2 linked regions of the Spirulina subsalsa PCC 9445 genome follow. The protein of the gene in region 1 interacts with the protein of each later gene in a pairwise test. Links are inferred from orthologs where the notes say so. Each region holds a gene or a part of one and is shown in the gene's direction. Other genes may lie near its edges. The genes, in order: rlmB and tsaE.

What was found.
Region 2: the proteins of rlmB (region 1) and tsaE interact in binary tests that used the Escherichia coli proteins (3 or more experiments, as listed by UniProt). The link is inferred for Spirulina subsalsa PCC 9445 from one-to-one orthologs.

The regions. Positions count from the first base shown.
Region 1 is NZ_JH980292.1:3,757,467-3,766,033, reverse strand. What follows is about bases 2,113-4,881. They hold rlmB (23S rRNA (guanosine(2251)-2'-O)-methyltransferase RlmB), read left to right. Parts: upstream 2,113-2,856; coding sequence 2,857-3,906; downstream 3,907-4,881. Other genes in these bases: SPI9445_RS0117140 (alpha/beta fold hydrolase), read right to left, coding at 4,397-4,881; SPI9445_RS0117145 (DUF1816 domain-containing protein), read left to right, coding at 4,024-4,308; SPI9445_RS0117155 (Mini-ribonuclease 3), read left to right, coding at 2,334-2,789; SPI9445_RS0117160 (STAS domain-containing protein), read left to right, coding at 2,113-2,133. Outside these bases: RNA polymerase sigma factor SigC, read right to left, coding at 1-40; carA (glutamine-hydrolyzing carbamoyl-phosphate synthase small subunit), read left to right, coding at 506-1,654; more of SPI9445_RS0117160, read left to right, coding at 1,762-2,112; more of SPI9445_RS0117140, read right to left, coding at 4,882-5,239; SPI9445_RS0117135 (polysaccharide pyruvyl transferase family protein), read right to left, coding at 5,218-6,264; SPI9445_RS0117130 (vWA domain-containing protein), read right to left, coding at 6,543-7,148; SPI9445_RS0117125 (CHAT domain-containing tetratricopeptide repeat protein), read left to right, coding at 7,472-8,567. UniProt on the Escherichia coli protein: Specifically methylates the ribose of guanosine 2251 in 23S rRNA.
Region 2 is NZ_JH980292.1:1,673,865-1,682,353, reverse strand. Bases 2,131-4,821 are described here. They hold tsaE (tRNA (adenosine(37)-N6)-threonylcarbamoyltransferase complex ATPase subunit type 1 TsaE), read left to right. Parts: upstream 2,131-3,093; coding sequence 3,094-3,549; downstream 3,550-4,821. Other genes in these bases: SPI9445_RS0107840 (vWA domain-containing protein), read right to left, coding at 3,582-4,820; SPI9445_RS0107850 (gluconeogenesis factor YvcK family protein), read left to right, coding at 2,131-3,085. In the rest of the region: SPI9445_RS0107860 (J domain-containing protein), read left to right, coding at 99-800; crossover junction endodeoxyribonuclease RuvC, read right to left, coding at 910-1,440; more of SPI9445_RS0107850, read left to right, coding at 1,667-2,130; SPI9445_RS0107835 (ABC transporter permease), read left to right, coding at 4,944-6,038; SPI9445_RS0107830 (DUF4346 domain-containing protein), read right to left, coding at 6,074-6,460; SPI9445_RS30900 (hypothetical protein), read right to left, coding at 6,519-7,517; SPI9445_RS24815 (hypothetical protein), read right to left, coding at 7,800-8,078; SPI9445_RS27445 (hypothetical protein), read right to left, coding at 8,357-8,489. UniProt on the Escherichia coli protein: Required for the formation of a threonylcarbamoyl group on adenosine at position 37 (t(6)A37) in tRNAs that read codons beginning with adenine.

The DNA.
Region 1 (8,567 bases):
TGTCTTCCGGGGGGCTGATAGAGAAAGGAGGGGTTGGCATGGTAATTTCTCAATAACAAGCGGGGGCAACAACAGCATTAATCCGATTGGTCTGATTTAAGTTAATCCTAGTCAAGATTTGGTGTTGTGATGCAAACTGTGATCCATCTCCCCTGGATAGAATGCGTTTAAGCAAATCGCGTATCAATGATAGAAGGGAATTGTGTGAACACAGTGAGGACATGAGAACATCCTTGACCTTCAGTATAGAGAGAAAATACCTTCTCAGTAGTGACTTTCGTCAAAGGATATGTTAATCTACATCACTTGTCCCCCAGATTCCTGAAACGTGAGTAATTTTATCTAGGGTTAAAATTATAACTATTTTAGTATCACTGCGAGTTGAAAATTGGGCCCCCTCAACTCTGAATCAATTGTTTAATTCCAGTGGGTCTGGAAAAAAGGACTGGTAAAGTGGAGGATGGCTGAAACTAGCCATCTTTAATCGATTCATCTGAAAAGACCTATGCCCATTTCCCACGCTCAACCTGCTCTACTGGTGCTGGCTGATGGTACCTCCTACCGTGGCTTTTCCTTCGGTGCGCCCGGCACAGCGATTGGTGAAGTTGTGTTTAACACCGGAATGACCGGATACCAAGAGGTTTTGACTGACCCTAGCTATTGCGGCCAAATTATCACCTTTACCTATCCGGAGTTGGGGAACACGGGAGTAAATGCCGAGGATGAAGAGTCCGCCCATCCCCAAATCCGCGCCGTGATTGCCCGTAATATTTGCTATCGTCCCAGTAATTGGCGCTCCACCCAATCCTTACCGGACTATCTCAAACAACATCGCATTCCGGGGATTTATGGCATTGATACCCGTTCTCTCACCCGAAAAATTCGCACAGTGGGGGCAATGAATGGGGGTATATCAACGGAAATTCTGGATCCCGATGAGTTGTGCCGTCAAGTCCAAGGCGCTCCTTCCATGGCTGGACAGAATTTAGTCAAGGAAGTGACGACCAAAACACCCTATGAATGGTCTGATGTGACCGAGGGAAACTGGGAATTCAAAGAAGGAGAAGCTATCACTGATGAACCGTTAAAGGTGGTGGCGGTAGATTTCGGGGTAAAACGGAACATTCTCAAGCGTTTGGCTAGCTATGGCTGCCAGATTACGGTGGTTCCGGCGAATACGCCCCCGGACGAGATTCTCAAGTACAACCCTGATGGTATCTTTCTGTCTAATGGTCCTGGCGACCCCTCGGCGGTTCAGGAGGGCATTGTTACGGTGAAAAGCCTCTTGGAAAGTCAAAAACCCATGTTTGGCATCTGTATGGGGCATCAGATTTTAGGGCTGGCACTGGGGGCGGAAACGTTTAAGTTGAAGTTCGGTCATCGGGGGTTAAATCAACCCTGTGGTTTGAGTCAGAAGGTGGAAATTACCAGCCAAAATCATGGTTTTGCGGTGACGGCGGAATCATTAGGGGAGGAGATTGAGATCACCCATTTTAACCTGAATGACAAGACGGTGGCGGGTTTGGCTCATAAGAATCTGCCCTTTTTCTCGGTGCAGTACCACCCGGAAGCCAGTCCTGGCCCCCATGATGCGGACTATTTGTTTGAGAAGTTCGTCCGTCTGATGGCGGAAAATCGGGCTGCCCAGAATTAGACGGGGGAAGGGGGCGATCGCGATTTTTCGATTTCTTTTGCCCAAAAAGACCGAATAACCGATATACTAGAGCATTGATTCTATAAGGCTACAGTGAGGAGGAAGTTATTCCTGAAGCACTTAACCTAACCGTAAGCTTAAGGGGCACGCGAGAAGTTAGGGAAGATTGCCAAATATTTCGGCTAACTGGGTTGCTTGACGCTTTTTCTGAACCCACTTTTCGGAAAGTGTTAAGTGGCTGTATTGAGACCGGCCCCAAACATATTATTCTGGTGCTATCGCAAATTGACTTTGTGGATAGTTCCGGACTCGGTGCGCTCGTGCAGTTAGTCAAGCAGGCGCAAAACCAGAATGGAACGGTTCAAATTGTGACGAACGCCCGTGTAACCCAAACGGTGAAACTGGTTCGCTTAGAGAAGTTTCTGTCTTTACAACCCTCGGTTGAGGAGGCACTAGAGAATATTCAAAGTGCCTCCTAGGGGGTAAGACCCAACAGTCATGCTCTGTTAAACGCTTTCTGATGTAATATGCTAGGAAGGCGTTTTAGCAGGTGTTTCCCCGAGTCTAGAAGTCTTAAATCATTGCGATCGCGTCCGCCAACAGGAGGGGAGACGGGGTTTTGTTGTCTTATCCCCTCCTACCCTGCTCAAATCCCGGTTCTACGGGAAGGTCGGTTTTTGTGATTCAACCCTCACCCTCCAGCCAATCTGATCCCAGTTCCTGGTTAGCGGAACCGTGGGGGGGAGTTGGTGCGCTGACCTCTTCCCTCAAAGGGCAACCTGTGGAACGTCTCTCTCCCCTCGCCTTGGCCTATCTCGGGGATGCCATCTATGAGCTTTATATTCGTCAGTATTATCTATTTCCCCCCCGTCGGATTGCTCAGTATCACCAGCTTGTAGTGTCTCAAGTCCGTGCAGAACGCCAGGCCGCTCAGTTACAATTACTATTGCCTCAATTAACGCAGGAAGAGTTAACCATTGTCAGACGGGGACGTAATGCTACCCATCGCCGTCCTTCCCGTTTAGCTCCGGCCATTTACCAGCAGGCAACCAGTTTAGAAGCTTTGGTTGGCTATTTGTATTTAACGAATCCCCAGCGCCTTCATGATTTGCTGGTGCAGTTGCCATTGGATTAGAGTTTTTAAGTTTTGCCTTTAACTTCTACCCGTTTTTTTGTCAACTCTATACTAGGACTATTGTATTATGGATATGCCTCGTTCTTCCCCTAAATCTTCTCCTGCCCGTCCCACTCGGGGCGGTGGTAAGGCTGTTGGGAAACGGATTCGTGCTCGGGTGAAAGGGAAACCCGCTCGGCGCGGAGAGGAGCGGTTTTCTCACGCCAAACCTGTCCCCCATCGAGTCGCCAAACGTTCAGAACAACGCTCAGAACAGGGCGAGAGTCGGGATTTTGCCAGTCGGAAGAAAATTGTCACCTCCAGCCATCAACGGGATTCTGGAGCAGGAGATCACCTAGAAACACCGGAAAATCCAGACTTGATCTATGGTCGTCATGCGGTGTTAGCGGCCTTAGAAAGCGATCGCCAACTCAATCGCCTCTGGATTATTCCCCGTCTACGCTATGATCCCCATTTCCACTCCCTGATTGAACAGGCTAAAACCAAAGGAACCGTCGTCGATGAAGTCGCCCCCCGTCGTCTCGAACAGATGACCCAAGGCGCAAACCATCAAGGCGTGGCCGCCCAAGTTGCCCCCTATACCTACTGGGAATTAGCCGACTTAATCGCCCAAGCAAAAAGCAAAACAGAGCATCCGGTGATTTTAGTCGCCGACGGGATCGAGGATCCCCATAACTTAGGGGCGATGATTCGCACGGCCGAAGCGATGGGATCGCAAGGATTGGTGATCCCCCAACGGCGCGCTGTGGGGATCACGTCTGGGGTGACGAAGGCCGCCACGGGAGCATTAGAAAATTTCCCCGTAGCGAGGGTGGTTAACCTCAGTCGAGCCTTAGAAGACTTGAAGACGGCGGGTTTTTGGATTTACGGCACTACGGCCGGGGCAGAAACCCCCCTGCATAAGGTGAAATTTGAGGGTGCGATCGCCTTAGTCATTGGTTCCGAGGGCAAAGGTCTGAATTTATTAACCCAGCGCAACTGTGATGTTCTGGTTTCCATCCCCACCACGGGAAAAACCCCCAGTCTCAATGCTTCCGTTGCCACCGCCATGACCCTCTATGAAGTCTATCGCCAACGCTGGAGCGAAGCGGTTTATTTGGAAACTGTGTCTGAATAGACTTTAAAAAAATGAGCATCCAGAGTATAAAGAGAGTGAAAAATCCGTCATCGTTAAGTATTGTAAAGAGCAAGGCGTTATAATGCCGGGTTGAATCCTGCTAAATCGGGGAAGAACATGAAAGATACTGTGGTTCAGATTCTTAACTTCTTTGGCTGGGCATGGTGGGTGGAAGTGAAAACCGAAAACCCCCGTTGCACCTATTACTTTGGCCCGTTCGCCAATCAACAAGAAGCCCAAGAAATGAGTAGTGGATACGTTGACGACCTCAAAGACGAGGGAGCGCAAGGCATTAGTGTTTATATCCAACGCATGAAACCGGATGAATTAACGGTCTTTGATGAGTTGGGGGAGACTCCTGACCATGAGAGATTCCCCACTCTTAGTGGTCAGTTATCCTAGGGGCGCAGGGGAGGAGAAATGAAGGGCAGTCTAAACCCTGTTGTTAGGGTCTGGTCAGTGGGTGTTAGCTTGCCCGACATTCATCTCCTTACTGCGTCACTTCAGGATGAGCCTTGAGCCACTCCTGAAGGCGTGCTTGTAGGGCGCTGGGAACTTCCCAAGGGAATAAATGGGCTGTGTTGTGATAACAGTGCCATTCACAGTTAGGTAAAGCCAGAGCGGTTTCTCGACTCGACTCGGGGGTAATGTGAACATCCTCTGACCCGGCGAGCATGAGACAAGGGGCCGTGATCTGTTGGAGATCCGGCAGTCGGTTATACCCAGAGCGGAGGGCTTGGCGCAGGGCTTGATGAGCCAAGGGAGAGGTTTGGTAATAGGCGGGGGTTCCTTCACGGGCTAGGTAGCCGTAAGCTTCGGCGGTGTGTTGTTGAAGTAGATACCGAAAAAGAGAGCGTTTGCCCCATTGTTCAATATTCCAATGCCAGCCCGGTCGCCAACTGTTCAGGAATCCGGCGATGCCTGTGGCGCATAATTCAAAGGGGGTGGTTTTGGGATGACGGCCTCGGGGACGGGCAGCGGTGCCGATGAGAATTAAGCCAGAATAGCGTTGAGGCGATCGCAACATTAACTCCAACGCCAGAATTCCCCCCAAAGACCAGCCCAACAGCAAGCACCGTTCAATCTGCCTCTGATCTAGTAATGCCTCCAAATCCTGCAAATGTTCAGACAAGGTGAAAGGGATGGGAGTCCGACTTTGACCATAGCCCCGCAAATCCGGAGCCAGAGTTAAACACTGCTCGGAGAGGGGATCCGTAAAAACCGACATAGCCCGTCCTGATCCCGGATGGCCATGTATACATAACACCGGAAAACCCTCCCCCTTAACGTGAGTGTAGATGGAACGACTCCCTAACAAATTTGCTCCAAACATTTTTTAGCCTGCTCAGATTCATTTTTACTAAAATCTTCGGGTCTTTGATACTCCCTAAAAATTTTTTCGATTCTTTCTAGAGAGATTTCTTCCATAAAATCAACTCTTCTTTCCTCGTATAATAAACCTGTTTTATAAATATAGTTACCAATTTTAGAATTCTTCTCACCAATTCCAATATTAGGAATCCCTAAAATATCAGCCACAATAATTGAGTGTAAACGATTCCCAAAATGGAAGTCCATTTTACCCAAAATTTCTAAAGCTTCTTCGGTCTGATTCCATGAATGAACTATACAGTTTTTCTCAGGAATATACTTCCTTAACAACTCATGAAAACGATTATCATTATTTTCTTGTCCAACATGACAGGGGAGTAGATGAATAACCGTATTATATTTTTCGATCAGTGGCATTAATTGCTGACTATAAAACTTAGCTCGACCATCCCCCCACCAAAACATTCCAGAAAATGATATTTCCTTAATCTCAGAACGACGAAAACTGCTCAAAAATGGATCGTATATGCTTAAATCTAAAAAAGCTAAATCCCCACCTAAACAAACATTCCTATGATCCTTGTTCAAGTTTTTAGCTAACTCATAGGAAGAAGAGTCCCGACAATACAGAAAGTTAGCTTTTTTAAATAGGTCATAACTTGAATCTTGTACTTCTGACTTTATTCCTTCCAAACCAATTCCTAAGAACCCAAATTGCTTCCCCATGATTTGAGTAAGACCCTGCATTCTCAGTAAATTCGTCGGTTTACTATCAATATTTAAAGTTCCCCCACCCCAAAAAATCTTGTCCGTTTTTAAAATCAACCCTAGACGTTTTAGCTTAGAGAGTTGCTGACTTGACCAAAAATCAATCTTGTTGCTAGTTTTAGGGTAATAGTTTGCTTTACATATTACATCAACTTGAGTCACATCAAGTCTCTGATCAAAATAATTAGTAAGCTGCTTGACAAATAAATCATCTCCGAGGTTTTTCTGTCCGTAATAACCCATCAACAGAATTTTCATAAGCTAGTTTCAAGTCATTTTGATGATGAATAGGTTCTCCGGCTTGAATGGGGTATCTATTGCGATGAAGAGGGGTTGACCCCTTGAACCATTCTAGCCTTGATTAGTTGAAAAGAACTGGTTTTCCGATGAGGAGATCAACATCTTACAGTCGTGTCAAGGGCAATTCACCCAGAAGGGTCTTGACGCGATCGCAACATTAAAACTCCAACACCAAAATCATCCCCCAAGACCAACCGAACACCCCACTCGTAACACCATCTCCCAAAATCCCTAGCCTAGTCAGTGACAGCCTTTAACAACACATCCGTTAAGCTCATACTTTCCATATCATCAATCGTAATCGTATTGACAATATCAAACTTAGCCCCGATGTCTTCTAGTTGCTTATCCAAAGCCACTAGAAACTGGGTCGCCAACTTATCCCGTCCCACCTGAATCAGAGAGATCCCTAATTCCTCATCCCGATCAATTTTGCGCGACGCTTCCACAATCAAGCGCATCACAGGTTTCCGCTCATCCGGTTCCCCATCCGTGATCACCACAATGGTTTCCCCATTAGGTTTCGTCTCCCCGGCCTCCTTGCGCTGGAAATAATTATCTAACGCATCAAACAAAACACTAGCCAGATCAGTTTTTCCCATAGGATCATGTTCTTCAAACACCTGAGAGACTTTATCAGACGTAACATTGTCATAGCGTTTAAACCGACCCGAGAACAGATAAACCGTAATTCCATCAGGATCCAACTCCTCGCAGCGTTTCGCCAAAGCAAGGGTTGATTCTTGCACAGCTTGCCAGCGACTTTTGCCCCCCGGTTGGTCTTGAGTGGACATACTGCCGCTTTTATCGATAATCAACGTATAATCCCGTTGTTCAACAATTGAACCACTACCCACAGTTGGATTAACCTCCTCTTTTGGTGCTGTTCTTAATCTAGCGGATTCTGTCCCCTCCAGACCTTGAGAAAAAGCAAAAGTTTCTAGTCCCTGATTCCCAAGTCTATCCGGTAGAATCTCCCAGACAAATAATTCTCCTATCCTAGACCTGCATCCTCTCCAATGTTCGTTATTGGGCTTCAGCCCTGAATCCAACGCGCTAAAGCGCAACTACAAACGACAGCGGATAAACGGGGAAAAAGAGGGTTGCAGTTGGGGAAAACGTGGGTTAATCTAGGGGAATTTTAAAGCGATAGAAGGATACAGTAATGAAGCCTTGGAGTTGGTTGGTAGTGGGTGGGGTATTGTTGTCGGGGCTGGGGGTGAATGCAGCCAAGGTGAAAGGAGCAACCGTGGAAATAGCCCAAGCCCCCAACTCCGCCGCCCTTGAAGAAGCGGAACAACTGAATCAGCAAGTGATTCAACTTTATCAAGCGGGGCAGTATGAAGCCGCCATTCCCTTGATGGAAAAAGTCTTAACCCTTCGCCAGCAGGTATTAGGAACAGAACATTCTGATGTCGCCAATAGCCTCAACAACTTGGCCTTTTTATATGAAGCCCAAGGTCGATACTCCGAAGCCGAACCCCTCTATCTTCAAGCCTTGGAAATGAGGAAACGCCTCTGGGGAACAGAACATCTTGATGTAGCAACCAGCCTCAATAACTTAGCCGGATTGTATTCCTCCCAAGGTCGATACTCCGAAGCCGAACCCCTGTATCTTCAAGCTTTGGAGATCAGAAAACACCTTTTAGGAGAAGAACATCCGGCCGTAGCCACCAGCCTCAATAACTTAGCCTTTTTATACTCCTCTCAAAGTCGGTATGCAGAAGCCGAACCCCTCTATCTTCAAGCCTTAGAGCTATATAAACGGTTATTAGGTGCAGAACATCCTAATATAGCAGCAACCCTCAATAACTTAGCCTTCTTATACTCATCCCAAGATCGATACTCCGAGGCCGAACCCCTCTATCTTCAAGCCTTAGAGCTATATAAACGGCTGTTAGGCGCAGAACATCCTGATATAGCAGATAGCCTCAATAACCTAGCCGGATTATATGAATCCCAAGGGCGATACGCAGAAGCCGAACCCTTGTATCTTCAAGCCTTAGCGATGAGAAAACGCCAATTCGGGGCAGAACACCCTTCCGTCGCCCAAAGCCTGAACAACTTGGCGGTTTTATACTCATCCCAAGGTCGGTATCCAGAAGCCGAACCCTTATATCTTCAAGCTTTAGGCATGAGAAAACGTCTACTCGGGGCAGAACATCCCTCCGTCGCAGACAGCCTCAACAATTTAGCCGAATTGTACCGTTTCCAAGGCCAATACCCAAAAGCCGAACCCCTGTATCTTCAAGCCTTAGAGA
Region 2 (8,489 bases), 2.1 Mb from region 1 along the record:
TGCCCATTATAGGGGTGTCTTCTCGTTGAAAATGAAAGAATCCCTATCTAGAAAAGAGTCGGGAGTGTCAAAATACAAGCCTGTGATATTAGGTGGTTATGCCAGAGTCTAATCCGTATAAGGTACTTGGTCTTCCTCCCCACGCGAGCCAGGGGGACATTAAGCGTGCGTATCGCCGTTTGGTCAAACAATATCACCCCGATAGTCAACATGAACAGGCGAATCATGAGAAGATTGTCGAGTTAAATGCGGCCTATGAAGTATTGGGGGATCCTCAACAGCGCTCAGTATATGACCAACAGGTTTATGAGCAACAACGGATGGGGAGTCAATATCGACGACAAAAGCGCAGTCAAGCATCCCAGGAGGAATATCAGACCACCCAAGAATCCGGACGCGATCGCGATGTGCATTTTGTCCGTTGGTTTCAGGGAGTCTATCAACCCGTTAACCGACTCATTAGCCAGATTTTGAACCCCCTAGAGGCCGAAATTGACCAATTGGCCGCCGATCCCTTCGATGATGAATTAATGAGTCTGTTTCAAAATTATCTCTCCAACTGTCGTCAGGACTTAAATCAAGCCCAGTCTTTATTTGCCTCTCAACCTAATCCGGCTAAGGTGGCCGGAGTGGCGGCGAATTTATACTACTGTCTCAATCATATTAGTGACGCTTTAGAAGAATTAGAATGGTTTACCTTAAACTACGATGACCATTACTTAGCCACCGGAAAAGAACTATTCCGTCGAGCGGGACGACTGCGCGAAGACGCTCAATATTCTGTGTCCCGTTTTTCGTGACATCATCCCGACGCTGACCCTACGGGTACAGCGCGGGACTTATAGCTCCCCGAACCCCTCAAAAGTTAATGGGTCCAGATTGCCTATTCCCCCATTCAGCAAGCTCCCATTAAGTGCCAGAAAACCAAGCAGTTAACGCTACCGCTAAAGCATCAGCCGCATCATCAGGTTTCGGATACTGTTCTAACTCTAACTCCCGCGCTACGGCCGCCTGTACTTCCCGCTTGTCCGCGTTGCCATATCCCGTGAGGGCTTGCTTGACTTGGGCTGGGGTAAACTCCACATAGGGAACATCATGTTGGGCGAGAACCAATAATACAACCCCTCGGGCCTGGGCGACGAGGATGGTGTTGCTCATGCGATAAAAAAAGAATTTTTCAATGGCCACTAAATCCGGTTGAATTTCCGTTAACAGGGTGTGTAGATCATCGTAGATGGTGGCCAGACGTTGACCGATGGGGGTTTTTTTCGGCGTTTCTATGACTCCAAAATCTAATAATTGTACGGGTTTCTGGTCAGATTGGGCGGAAACAGAAGTGAGCGGAACATTCCGACAGTGAATCGACCCAAAACCTAACTGGGCTAAACCGGGGTCAATGCCTAAAATTGTTTGTTCTGAAGGGGATGTAGACAATGCCATTTGCTCTTTTAACGATTCCTGCCTAAGATTGCACTTAAAACTTTACACTCCCATCCGGCATGACCTGCCTCGAAGACTGTATCCCAAACTATTTACCTTTAGGACATCTTGAGGATTTATGTAAACTGGGTCAAAGGTTTGGCACTCTATCTCAAGATTGGCGCTAAAACTCCCTGATCGGTACACTGTCACTCTGCTGAACACACTCCGTTAGTTATCATTTACTATGTCCATTGGTCTAATCGAACAAGCATTACGCAGTCTCAGACTGGAAAAAATCCATTTGGCGGCAGTGAGTCGGCGCACTCCCAAGGAAATGAACCACTGGTTTAAATGGCTGGCTCCTGGGATTCTCATTAAACGTTGGCTGTTGATTAGTGTCACCGGGTTTGTCCTGACGGTTTTGGGGATTGCTATTTGGGTGGGACTCACGCCGATTTACCGCCTGATGTGGTTTTTCTCGGAAATTTTGGAGTTAATCGCCCGCATTTTGCCCAGTTATATTTCTGGGCCGGTGGCGGTGGTGTTGGGGGTTTTTTTGCTGTTGTGGGGACAAACGCGCAGTTTCGGCACGATTACGGAAGTGTTGAATCCGGGGAGTGAACAACGCTTGATTGATGCTTTAATGACTCGTCGTCGTCTCAATCGAGGGCCGCGCATTGTGGCCATTGGGGGGGGGACGGGTTTATCTACCCTGTTGCGGGGTTTGAAGGAGTATAGCGCCAATATTACGGCCATTGTAACGGTGGCTGATGATGGGGGGTCTTCGGGACGTTTACGGCGGGAAATTGGGGTGTTGCCGCCGGGGGATATTCGCAATTGTGTGGCGGCCTTGGCGGATGAGGAAAAGTTATTAACGGAGTTGTTTCAATATCGCTTTAATGCGGGGGATGGATTATCGGGTCATAGTTTCGGTAATTTGTTCTTGACGGCTATGAGTGAGATTACGGGGGATTTGGAACAGGCGATCGCGGCCAGTTCAAAAGTCTTGGCGGTGCGCGGCCGGGTCTTGCCTGCGACCCTTTCCGATGTGCGACTTTGGGCGAAAATGGCCGATGGTCGTTGGGTGGAAGGGGAGTCAAAAATTCCCCAAGCGGGGGGCAAAATTGTAGAGATTGGCTGTACCCCAGAACATCCCCCGGCCTTACCTGCGGCCATTCGGGCGATTGAGGAGGCGGATTTTATTATTATGGGGCCCGGAAGTCTCTACACCAGTGTAATTCCCAATTTGCTGGTTCCCGAAATTCGAGCGGCGATCGCTAAAACCAAAGTTCCTCGCATTTATGTTTGTAATATCATGACCCAACCGGGAGAAACCGATAGTTATACTGTCGCCGACCATATTCGCGCCATTGACCGCGTTTGTGGCAAACGGTTATTTGATGCGGTCATCGTCCACCGTCGCACCCCCTCCGCCCACACCCTGATCCGCTATGCTCAAGAAAATTCCCATCCGGTATTCTTAGATCGGGAGGAAGTCGGCCATTTAGGGCGGCGCATTGTGGCCGCGAATATCATGGATGAAGATGGAGAAACAGGCTATGTGCGCCATGATCATCAACGATTAGCTAAGGTTCTAATCCGTTGGTATGGTCGCACCCACGGCATTAAATTTGCTGATGATACGTTAACTGTAGAGGGGTGAGGGATACGGTGGAGAATAAAATTGAGCTACCAGACTGCAATTTAGCCGCATTACAGGCTTTTGCCCGTCGTTTGGGGGAAACCATCCCCCCCGCTACGATTCTCCTGTTATCGGGGGATTTAGGAGCCGGAAAAACCACATTTGTTCAGGCCTTGGGGGAAGGTTTGGGCATAAAAGAACCCATTTTAAGCCCGACTTTTACCCTGATTAATGAGTATGTCGAGGGGCGTTTACCGTTGTATCATATTGATTTGTACCGTTTACAGCCCGAAGATGTAGAATCTTTAGCCCTAGAAACCTATTGGGATGGTATCGAAGTAGAAGCGGGGATTACGGCCATTGAGTGGGCCGAACGTTTGTCAGAGTTCCCCCCCAATTATTGGTCAATTACTCTATATTCCACGCCCCAAAATACCCGTCGCTTGGTATTCGAGAAAGTAGGGGACTTTGGAATTGATAACTGATAATTGACCCTAGGCGGGGGGGTGCTGCTTCCTTATTCCTGTAAAATAGTCTTAGAGACAATGCGGGTTTTCTTCCGGTCGGCCTCGGATAACTCCTCACCGGATTGTAACCGAGTAGCACTTTTTTGTAAGACTGTCGCCGCACTTTGATCCCCTAATTGCAACGCTGTTTTTGCCGCCGTTTGTAACATGGTGGCCGCCCCCACTTTGTCCCCTTGCTGGAGTTTTGTCTCAGCAATTTGGGTCTGTCGGTACTTGGCTAAAGCCAGAATTTCTTTCTGGACTTTCTCGTTATTTGCAGGTTGATAAACCGCTTGCACATTGGCATAAACTGGCACTTTTTCCGACAATAAATTACCCTGTCCCAAGGCCGGATCATCATAGCGAACTTGGGTACTTACCACCCATTGCTGACCGGGCGGAAATTGATTTAAATACAAATTGGCCAAAATAACCCGTTCTTCTTTCATTAAATCGCCCAAACGGACAATATATAAATCCTGCTCTTTCTGCACAGGTAATTCAATGGTATCTGGGGCAACTTGGGCTAAGGGTTTGAGTTCGGCTAAACGCACATTGGGGGCTAATTCTAACAGTAAATAAGCATTGGTTAAGCCGACGGATTGCACTCGGGTAAATAGTCGTCCAAATTCATCAACAGCCTGTTCGGGAAATTCAATATAAGATAAAGTTCCTCCGGCCGTGTCGGAGATATTTTCTAAAACGTCCTGATTCCAATGAGAACCAAATCCCAAGGTATTCAAGGTAATGTTATAACTGGAGGCTAAACCTGCTAATTTTAAGCAGCGCCCATTGTCTCCGTGTTCGTTTTCTCCATCTGTCAAGAGAAAAATTTGACTCGATGTGTCTTGTTTTCCTTTGGCAATTTCTTCAATGCCCAATTTTAGGCCTTCATCAATGGCGGTTCCTCCATCAGCTTCTAATTTACTAATCCGTTTTTTAACACTTTCTACATCATTGACGGGTTGATTGGGGATGATCACCTTGGCGCGATGATCAAAGGCGACAACGGAGATGCGATCGCGAGGGGTTAATTTATCCACCAGTTGCAAGGCGGCCTCTTTGACGGTTTTTAGCGGTGTACCGTTCATAGAGCCACTATGATCCAGCACTAAACAGAGATTGAGGGGAAGTCCGCGATCGCCTTCATCGGAAACCGCCGACACGGAAACCGACAGTTGACGCTGGCTACTGGATTGATTCGCGTCAAGGTTGCTATCGTTTAGGAGGGGTTGGAGTCCAACTTTCATAAGGGGATCTGTAGTGATTCAGTCTTTATGTTCAGCATAGCCTGTTCTTCACCGCCTCAACCGATAATTCCTTAAAAAAATGCGATATATTAATCCCAAACCTACAATAATTTAAGAAAATTCATGGACTGGTGGCGGAAACTTAAAAAGAACTCTCTGGCGCGATTTGGCGGCACAATCCTGATTATTTTCTATGCCATTGTGATCTTGGCGGATTTTGTCGCTCCCTATCACCCTGTTGAGCATTTTCAGGTTGATGGTTCTCTGTTACCTCCCACCCAAATTTTTTGGCGCAATCCCGACACAGGCGCATTCATCGGCCCCCACGTTTACCCCACCACCCAGGGGCCGACGGATTTGGAAACAGGCGATCGCCTCCTCACGGTAGATTTTAGCCAACCCTCTCCCCTACGCCTCTTTGTCCGTGGCACTCCCTACAAGTTTTTGTATTTCATCCCCTTGGACATCCACCTCTTTGGCACTGTTGGCGAGGGATTTATTAATCTCTTGGGAACTGACGAACAAGGCCGGGATCAATTTAGTCGGTTAATCTTTGGTGGGAGAATTAGCCTCAGTATCGGTTTATTAGGCATTGCCATATCCTTCCCCCTTGGGATGTTCGTGGGGGGTATTTCGGGCTATTTTGGTGGCATTGTAGACAGTGTTTTGATGCGGATGGTAGAAGTTTTAATGACCATCCCCACCATTTACTTATTAGTGGCACTGGCGGCGATTTTACCCATGAGCATGAGTAGCGCCCAGCGTTTTGTATTAATTATTGTCATTACTTCTTTTGTTAGTTGGTCAGGATTAGCGCGGGTCGTTCGCGGTCAAGTTCTCTCCATTAAAGAACGGGAATTTGTGGATGCAGCGCGGGTGATTGGGGCAAGTTCTCCCTTAATTATTGTCCGCCATATCTTACCCCAAACCGCCACTTATATTATTATTTCAGCCACTTTGGCCGTACCCGGTTTTATTGTGGCGGAGTCGGTCTTAAGTTTGATTGGTTTAGGTATTCAACAACCGGATCCCTCCTGGGGAAATTTGCTTTCTGTGGCTACCAATGCCTCGATTTTAGTTCTACAACCTTGGTTAGTTTGGTCCCCTGCTGCTTTGGTGGTTTTAACGGTTTTAGCCTTTAATTTATTGGGGGATGGCCTCCGGGATGCCTTAGACCCGCGCACATTACAAAAGCAAGTGCGACAACTCCCAGAATAAGGAGTTCAAGTCTCAATTCTTAAGGATCAATCCTGCTAATCTTGGATGTAAGTTTCACCCCGGATTAATGCCAACTCCGCCCGCACAAATTCTCGACCTAAATAAAGCGCATGATCCAAACGGGACAAGGGGCAAGGGTTAGTTTTCTCAGTGATTTCCATTCCTAATTCCTTGGCTGTGCGTCCTTTAAATGTCCGGGTTGGACTCCGTTTAATGCCCCCTTTCACCGGAATAGGTTCTCCTGTTTCTGGGTCAAGTGCTAACCCCTTGTCACTAATGGTATTCGTGTAATGATCGGCACAAATTAAACCCGCTTCTGGGTCAATATAGATAATAAAATAGCCGTCGGGATCAAGGTCAATAAACCGTTTAGAGAGTTGATCATCAATGCCTTGCAATTGAGTTTTTAAATCTTCTGTCATGGTGTTAAAAATGAACTAAAACACATAGGCTTAACTTGTTAAGGTCGCCCATTGCTTTTTACCAACTGCCACCAGCGCCGCCGCCGCCACTACTCCCACCGCCAAAACCGCCCCCACTACCGCCGCCACTACCACCGCCAAAACCGCCCCCACCACCACCGTAATGGTGCCAAGAGTCCGCAGACATTCCAATCCGATGGTGTCGAGCCGTTCTTCTGTCATCCTCTGGAATCTCTCGCGACCATTGATCGCGATAATCGCAACTGTAACAAAATTCTCGCTCAATATAACGGTTGCGCGTGGTGCGGGTACTGTGTTGCACGGTATAGTCGTGACACTGAGGGCATTTTGTGACATGGCGGGGGCGTTGGAGAATGTAACCCCGTAGGTGAATGGTGTCTCGACTATATTCAGGATGACAATGGGGACACCACCAGCCATCATACACCACAGAATTCAACTTATGGGTTGCTTGTTCAATCCTCGTCAGCAAGGGCATTAAATCCGAGGCGGGCAACTTATGGAGGGGTTGACGACAGATGGCACAATGAAAATGAGTGCGACTGTGGCCTTGTTCTAAGAAAGCCGCTAACTGTTTTCTCTGCCAAATCCGTTGGATGATGGGAAAACTGCCTAGGGTGGCCAGGATGGTGCTGAGAATGAAGACATCCCGGAGGTTAAGGATTCCAGATTGTTGGGTTTCTTGTTGATAGAGAATGATCACAAAAAAGATCAGTGGGGGGATAATTCCCCAGAGAATGATGCGTGGAAGGGGATAACGAAAGGGGGATTGACTGGTTAGGGTGGAAACAAGAATGAACCAAGTCATCAATCCAAGGGTCGGGAGGAATAACCAAGACCCCATCAGGGCTAAACGGCTGAGGAGAAACCAAATACAGCCCAAGTTAATCAGTAGGATTCCCAATTGTAGACCATGATATAGGGGGCGATCGCACGGATCCACTAATCTAAATTTTCTGTATCCCGTTGGGGGGATTAACGCCACCAGTCCTGACGGCTTCCCGACAGTCTTTTGCTCTGTTTTGGAATGTAACATGATCTTCGTTTTTCCACACAGCTTATAGTTTCATCCAATTTATGGACGCTATATAGGGGAGTTGACAAAATGCACGCACGCTCAAGTTGTTAAGGTTGATAATTCCTTCTTAGGCAAAACATACCTGAGAAAATTTGACCTTAAATTCTTATACGGTAATTATCTCCCATGAATATTGATGAATGGTGAAATACTAAGAACTAAGTAACGAAACTTATTTAAACTCAACACTATTATTAATTAGGGTCTGCTGAATATCCCTCCTTCCGATTATCCCATCTCTCAATCTAAGGATTCCTCCTCAAGATCCTGTGATTTTTGATAGTCTGACTCAAACTGAAACCAAAGATTGCGCCCAAAAAAATATCCTCCCACCGGAAACACAATCAAGGCGGGAATCAAAAAACTGAAGAACGTCTCAAAACCGAAAAAAACGGTCATGATGAGAGTCCATAATGTTCCCGTGCTGAAGCCCCACTTTTGTACTCCTACCTTCCAGATAAAATTAGATTTACCCATCTTCCGCGTCTCACGCCATTTTTCGAGTTGTTGTTGTCTCATACTCCTAATCGATAGTGTACAAACTAGGGCTTGTTGAATAAGGGGAGAGGCAAGCTTAACAAGTTAAGCTTGTGTGCATTTTGTCAAGTCGTAGCTAGGGAAAAGGGAACAGGGGGGAGGGGGAGAGGGGGGGAGAGGGAGAGGGGGGGATGGGTTGATTACTGTTGCATGAGTGCCTTTTGCATGAGTGCCTATTCCCGATTCCCGACTCCCTAGGGCGCAAGCATTGCGCCCCTACACCCCCGACTCCCGACTCCCGACTCCCGACTCCCTATTCCCTAATTCCCCAAAGGATACGTTTCCGCGTCAATACAACTGTCTAGAAGACGCTGGGGGACAAAGGGGATTTCTCGACTTAAACCCACCACACAGGCCCCGTAGCGTTTCGGGAGGAGACTCCGACGACAACGG